2 linked regions of the Pelorhabdus rhamnosifermentans genome follow. The protein of the gene in region 2 binds, or shares a complex with, the protein of the main gene of each other region. Links are inferred from orthologs where the notes say so. Each region holds a gene or a part of one and is shown on either strand. Other genes may lie near its edges.

What was found.
Region 1: the proteins of uvrB (region 2) and pcrA are in contact, whole or in part, in a crystal structure (PDB 7EGT), measured with the Thermus thermophilus proteins. The link is inferred for Pelorhabdus rhamnosifermentans from one-to-one orthologs. Residues at the interface, in WP_096411307.1 of Thermus thermophilus: Glu23, Leu25, Arg26, Asp27, Gly28, Glu29, Arg30, Phe31, Arg55, Glu326, Asp327, Phe328, Glu379, Ser382, Gln383, His398, Gly400, Arg401; in WP_096412145.1 of Thermus thermophilus: His654, Arg656, Phe657, Gln666, Asp668, Glu669, Lys680, Arg681, Leu682, Ser683, Lys685, Tyr686, Ala687.

Annotation. Positions count from the first base shown.
Region 1 is NZ_JAHGVE010000018.1:70,855-74,237, forward strand. The notes cover bases 385-3,383. They hold pcrA (DNA helicase PcrA), read left to right. Parts: upstream 385-710; coding sequence 711-3,056; downstream 3,057-3,383. Other genes in these bases: Ga0466249_RS18390 (XdhC family protein), read left to right, coding at 385-467; ligA (NAD-dependent DNA ligase LigA), read left to right, coding at 3,213-3,383. Also shown: Ga0466249_RS18385 (XdhC family protein), read left to right, coding at 1-163; more of Ga0466249_RS18390, read left to right, coding at 156-384. UniProt on the Escherichia coli protein: A helicase with DNA-dependent ATPase activity. Unwinds DNA duplexes with 3'-5' polarity. Translocates on single-stranded DNA with 3'-5' polarity. Initiates unwinding more efficiently from a nicked substrate than double-stranded DNA.
Region 2 is NZ_JAHGVE010000001.1:293,561-297,219, reverse strand. The notes cover bases 308-3,197. They hold uvrB (excinuclease ABC subunit UvrB), read right to left. Parts: upstream 2,852-3,197; coding sequence 764-2,851; downstream 308-763. Other genes in these bases: uvrA (excinuclease ABC subunit UvrA), read right to left, coding at 308-713. In the rest of the region: more of uvrA, read right to left, coding at 1-307; Ga0466249_RS01465 (cupin domain-containing protein), read right to left, coding at 3,242-3,556; Ga0466249_RS01460 (S41 family peptidase), read right to left, coding at 3,582-3,659. UniProt on the Escherichia coli protein: The UvrABC repair system catalyzes the recognition and processing of DNA lesions. A damage recognition complex composed of 2 UvrA and 2 UvrB subunits scans DNA for abnormalities.

The DNA.
Region 1 (3,383 bases), on a different replicon or contig from region 2:
ACCTGCTTTGCTGCAAAAAGTTTATGCACCTATCGGCATTGATCTTGGCGGGGCAATGCCTGCCGAAATCGCACTAAGTATTGCTGCTGAAATTATTGCAGTCTTTAATCAGGGATCACTGCGATTTCTCACTCAAACAGGAAAGGCTGAACATCATGAATAAACAAGTGCTTGAAAAGGTATGTGAGTTACAAAAAGCAGGCCAAAAAGGTGCATTAGTGACGATTATTCGGACCTGGGGTTCGACACCACGCAAGGCGGGCAGTAAAATGGTTGTCCAGCCTGACGGGGCTATGACCGGTTCCATTGGCGGCGGCTGCGCCGAAGCGGCAGTTCGTTTACAGGCGTTATCTGCCATGGATGAAGGGCGTTCTTTTGTTTATAAAGTGGATATGCTGCAGTCTGTTGCCGCTGATGAAGGTATGGTCTGTGGCGGTGTCATGGATGTATTTATTCAAATGATTTGATTGGAGTCGAAGGGGCTTGAGAGCAGGACTGTGTAGTTCCTAAGGAACTGTACAGTCCTGCTCTTGTCTAGGCTTTTCTTATTTAGGGGCAGGTTTACAATCAATTGAGTCGAATAATTTACAGTTAGGGTTTAGCAAATGTGTCATTTGGCGTATTGGAAGGGGTAGTGAACGATTTTGGCATTAAATCAATCGGAAATTACAGAATATCAGTTATTAAGGGGAAAGCTAAAAGAACAATTTTTGGCGGGACTCAATGGTGCTCAGCAGCAGGCTGTCATCCAAACAAGGGGACCGCAACTCATTATGGCAGGAGCTGGCAGTGGTAAGACACGGGTCTTAGTTCATAAAATTGCCTATTTGCTTCGTTATGGAAACGATGAAGCAGAAGATTTGCCGCCGGCTTATTTTTCTGCGGCTGATATGGCTGTACTTCGCCAAGTGGTTCAGCAACCTCAAGCGTTAAATAATCTTGATGCGCGTACAGAGCAATTGCTTGCGCAGGGAATAAAGCCATGGCAGATTTTGGCCATTACATTTACAAATAAAGCAGCGGCTGAAATGAAAGATCGTGTAGCTGCTCTTGTGGGAACGGCGGCCAAAGACATTTGGCTGAGTACATTTCATGCTTTTTGTGCGAAATTTTTACGTTATGAAATTGATCATGTCAATGGCTATAGTCGTAATTTTAATATTTATGACAGCTCTGATACGTTAAATGTCATAAAGAATTGCTTAAAAGAACTCAATCTCGATGATAAGCATTTTCCGGCCAATTCCATGGCTGCCGCCATTTCCAATGCCAAAAATTCTTTGCAGGGGCCGAGGGAGTTCACGGATGCCGCCGATAATTTTCATGACCAAAAGGTAGCGGAGATCTATCAGCTTTATCACGATAAGTTGCTGCGTAGTAATGCCTTAGATTTTGATGATTTACTCATGGTTACGGTGCGTTTGCTGGAAGAAAATCAAGCCGTACGGGAAAAATACCAAGAAAAGTTTCGCTATATTTTAATTGACGAATATCAGGATACCAACCGGGCGCAATATCAGTTAGCGCGGCTGTTGGCGGCAAAACATCGCAACATCTGTGTTGTAGGCGATGCCGACCAAAGTATTTATGGCTGGCGCGGTGCCGATATCCGTAACATTCTTGATTTTGAGTCGGATTATCCTGATGCCGTTGTGATTAAATTGGAACAAAATTATCGCTCTGTGACAACGATTCTGGATGCAGCGAATGCCGTCATCGAGAATAATACTGATCGGAAACCGAAAAAACTAATTAGTACGCGAGAGCAAGGCGAACCGATTCCTTATTATTTGGCTTATGACGAACGGGATGAAGCGCAGTATGTGACAGAGAATATTACGAAGTTGAATAGTATTCATCAGATTCCTTATGGTGATGTGGCTGTGCTCTACCGGACAAATGCGCAGTCGCGTGTCATTGAGGAAGCTTTTATGAGGCAGGGCATTCCTTATACGATGGTGGGAGGACTGAAATTCTACGACCGTAAGGAAATTAAAGATATTTTGGCTTATTTAAAAGTAATTTATAATCCGGCGGACATGGTAAGCTTAAGTCGTATTATTAATGTTCCCAAACGCGGGATTGGTGCGGCTAGCATCGATAAAATGCTGGCTGTGGCGGCAGAAAACGATCTTACCCTGTTCGATGTCATTTCTAATACCGATCAGGTGCCACGGCTCACAGCCAAGGTAAAACAAAAGTGCGAAGATTTGTCTGCATTGATTTTTACGCTTATGGGCGATTTAAATACGCTTTCTGTGCGGGATATTATTGAAAAAGTGATTGAAACGTCCGGTTATTTGGCAGAATTACAACAAGAAGGTACAGATCAAAGCGAGTCGCGTATTGAGAACATTAAAGAACTCTTAACTGTGGCCCGTGATTTTGCGAAAGACGAGGAACTGGAAAATAATTTGGAAAATTTTCTTGAACGTGTCGCTCTTGTATCAGATTTGGATACGGCTGAGTTTGTCGAAGAAAAGGTTACCTTAATGACGCTCCATTCAGCCAAAGGTCTGGAATTTCGTGCAGCTTTTCTCATTGGGCTGGAAGAAGGCATCTTCCCTCATTCAAGGGCTTTAATGAATGAAGAGGAGTTAGAAGAAGAACGTCGACTGTGTTATGTGGGAATTACGCGGGCCAAAGAAAAGTTGTATTTGACAAGCGCTAAAATGCGAACCATTTATGGTCGGACGCAAATGTCAGGGCCCTCACGGTTTATTCAGGAGATTCCGCCTGAACTGGTTGATCGGCAAATCAAAGCCAAGGCAACCTCTTTTGCAGCTACGCGTAGCAGGGACATGCATTCGCCAGTGCGTACGGGTCAGCGGCCTTCCTTTTCATTGCCTCCTGCGGTTACCATCCGTTCGTCTGTATCAAATGTGAAAAGTACCTTCGACTGGAAGGTTGGGGAAAAAGCGCAGCATGTAAAGTACGGCACAGGCACGGTAGTCAGCGTGAAAGGAACAGGGGAAGAACAGGAGATTACCATTGCTTTTCCGGCAGTAGGCGTTAAACCTTTTATGGTAAAATATGCGCCTTTAACACGAGCATAAGAGGGAGTGCTCAGACAGGGAGTGACACGCGGTGATGGTGATTTATGTTTAAAACGGAAATTGTCTAGATGTATGTTCTTTATGAATGATGAAATACCATTTTTTACTGTAGCTTAGCCACAGTAAATTAGACAGTAACGAAGCGGAGGACATCAAATGGACACACAAAATCGTATTAAAGAGTTGAGAGACAAGATCGAATATCATAATCGTAAGTATTACGATGAGGACGCGCCGGTAATAAGTGACTATGAGTACGACAGAATGTTACTCGAACTTAAAGAGCTTGAGCGTGACAACCCTGAGTTAGTAATGCAGGAATCACCT
Region 2 (3,659 bases):
CCCGCATTGACAAGAACCACACCGTTGCCTACTTTCAGCGCCGTTTCTAATGATTCTGCCAAACGGGATTCACTGCCTTGGCGCACAATCACACGATCTACGACAACCTCAATCGTATGCTTTTTATTCTTTTCCAGCGAAATGTCTTCCGCCACATCGAGTGTCTGGCCATCGACGCGAACCCGTACGTAGCCATCTTTGCGAATCTGGGCCAGCACCTTCACATGCTCGCCTTTCTTGCCGCGAATCACAGGCGCCAAAACAGTCAGACGCACCCCATCGCCAAGAGTCCTAAGTTGATCCACCATTTGCTCCACCGTTTGCTGACGAATGGGCTTACCGCAATGCGGACAATACGGCACACCCGCCCGGGCAAACAAGAGCCGTAAATAATCATAGATCTCTGTTACCGTCCCCACTGTCGAACGGGGATTACGGCTCGTTGTTTTTTGATCAATAGAAATGGCTGGTGACAACCCCTCAATATAATCCACATCAGGCTTGTCCATTTGCCCTAAAAACTGCCGGGCATAAGCAGAAAGTGACTCCACATAACGACGCTGTCCTTCCGCATAAATCGTATCAAAAGCAAGCGATGACTTGCCTGAACCACTCAGCCCTGTAATCACCACAAGCTTATCACGGGGAATCGCAATATCAATATTTTTTAGATTGTGCTGTCTGGCACCCTTAACAAAAATCTGTTCCTTCACTCACTTGTTCCTCTCTTCCATCATTGTCCACTGGCCTTTGTCCAAAAAAATCAATTCGATTTTATGCGCGTTTGCCTGGCTCTCTTTGCTTTACCAGCCGTCTTTGCTTTAGTCTCGCTCTCATTGAGCATCTTCTTGAGTTTCTTAATTTCATCGCGCAATTCGCCTGCTCGCTCAAATTCCAGCGCCTTGGCAGCCGCTTTCATCTCTTTTTCCAAACTGGCCGTAAGATCCTGCATTTCGCGCTTACTCAGGTTGCTCAGCACATCCGGCTCATAAGGTGTTTCCGCCTCAGCTACCTTCGTTGTTTGAATTAAGTCACGAACCTTTTTCACAATTGTCTGCGGAGTAATACCATACTTTTTGTTATGAGCTAGTTGAATATTCCGCCGCCGTGTTGTTTCATCAATGGCCCGTTTCATTGAACCTGTTTGATGATTGGCATACATAATGACCCGTCCATGAGCATTGCGTGCCGCCCGGCCAATCGTCTGAATCATCGACGTCTCCGACCGTAAAAAACCTTCCTTATCCGCGTCAAGGATCGCGACAAGCGAGACTTCAGGCAAATCCAACCCTTCACGTAACAAATTAATGCCCACAAGAACATCAAACACACCCGCGCGAAGATCTCGGATAATCTCGCCCCGCTCAATTGTCGCAATATCCGAATGCAAATACCGTACTTTAATCCCTGTTTCCTTTAAGAATTCCGTCAAGTCTTCCGCCATCTTCTTAGTCAGTGTCGTAACAAGAACTCGCTCATTCCGAGCCGCGCGCACCTTGACTTCACCAAGCAAATCATCGAGCTGTCCTTCAATGGGCCGTACCTCCACTTCAGGATCAACCAAGCCTGTTGGACGAATAATTTGCTGCACAATCTGCTCTGAATCACGCACTTCATATTCCGACGGCGTGGCTGATACATAAATAATTTGATGAATACGTTCTTCAAATTCATCAAATTTCAGTGGTCGATTATCATAAGCTGATGGAAGGCGAAAACCATTGCCAATAAGCGAATCCTTCCGCGAACGATCACCGGCATACATGGCCTTAACCTGGGGAAGTGTCACATGGGACTCATCAACAACCATCAAAAAATCTTCCGGAAAATAATCAATCAGTGTATAAGGGGAATCGCCTGGCGCACGGCCTGTTAAATGACGCGAGTAATTTTCAATGCCTGAACAATAACCCATTTCAGCCATCATTTCCAAATCATAATGCGTGCGCTGCTCCAAGCGCTGCGCTTCAAGCAATTTGCCTTCGGCCCGAAGTTTCATCAGACAATCGGCAAGCTCCGCTTCAATATCGCCGACGGCCCGTGTCAGATTCTCACGCGAGGTAACATAGTGTGAAGCAGGATAAATCGCAATATGCTTGCGCTTGGCGAGTATTTCACCTGTTAGGGTATCAAGCTCAACAATCCGTTCTACTTCATCGCCAAACAACTCAATCCGTACGGCTCGTTCTCCATAGCCAGCAGGGAAAACTTCAATAACATCGCCACGCACCCGAAACTTGCCGCGCACAAAATTAATATCATTGCGTTCATACTGAATTTCTACTAGCTTGCGTAAAATTTCATCACGATCCTTCACTTGTCCCTCTCTGAGCGACAGCACCAGACCGTGATACTCATCAGGCGAACCCAAGCCGTAAATACAAGACACACTCGCCACAATAATCACATCACGTCGTTCAAATAAAGAACTTGTCGCTGAATGTCGCAATTTATCAATTTCATCGTTAATTGATGCATCTTTCGCAATGTACGTATCTGTCTGAGCGATATAAGCCTCAGGTTGATAATAGTCGTAATAGCTCACAAAATACTCCACAGCATTGTTGGGGAAAAATTCTTTGAATTCACTAGCAAGCTGCGCCGCTAGTGTCTTATTATGGGCAATCACAAGTGTCGGTTTTTGCACCTTTTCAATGACTTTCGCAATTGTAAACGTCTTACCTGTTCCTGTGGCTCCAAGCAACACTTGACCTTTCATATTTTGCTCAATCCCCTGAACTAATTGCTCAATCGCAGCTGGCTGATCGCCTGCCGCATCATAGGGAGCATGCACTTCAAAAGGAATGCCTCCTTCATGAAATACAGTATTCAGCTTCGGAACAGTCCCCATCGTCACGACCCCCTTAGAAATCTATAATAAATGAAAATAATTTATCTTTATAGATAATCATTATAACATAAATGAATGAATAAAACAGCTTAATGAAACACGAAAAGCTGAATAAGATATCATCAAAATACTATCATACCTGCCTGGCAAAAACAAATAGATAGAAGAAGTCAGCAGAATCCATTTATGACCAGGCAGGCATAGAAAAATCCTATGCCGTCTCAACTACTGTCAACTAAGCAGAACCGCCAGGCAACATTTTATACACCCAGCAGGCACAGAAATCGTATTACTATAAGCGGAAGTCAAGGTCTATACAGACAAAAATAGCAGAAAATGCCCTGAAATTAAGCATTCCCTGCTATTTTTTACCACTACATATCCAACCTATTATAAGAAATCTTTCCGAATCGGTGTAAAAGAGTCAATAATAATGGAATCCTCTAGAGCGACAACGCCATGCAAAACATTTTTCGGCGCATAATAACAGTCCCCTTGCCTGACAACTTTCTTCTCACTGCCAAGAGTCAATTCAAAGCTGCCTTTGGCAATATAACCGGCCTGTTCATGATCGGTGTGCTTATGGAGTGCGCCAATTCCACCTTTTTTGAAGTGAACTTCCGCAAGCATCAAGTCCTCACCACTCACGATAATTTTGCGGGAAGTCAAGTCATCAAGTTGTTTAAAACCGGGATTTTCCATCATTGTAAAAGTCTCCTCATCTCTAGCCCTACTGCTGCATTTTTCCCTGCACGACTTCGAGGGCTTTTTGCAATTGAATATCCTGAGAGCCTGGGGTTAACGGCGG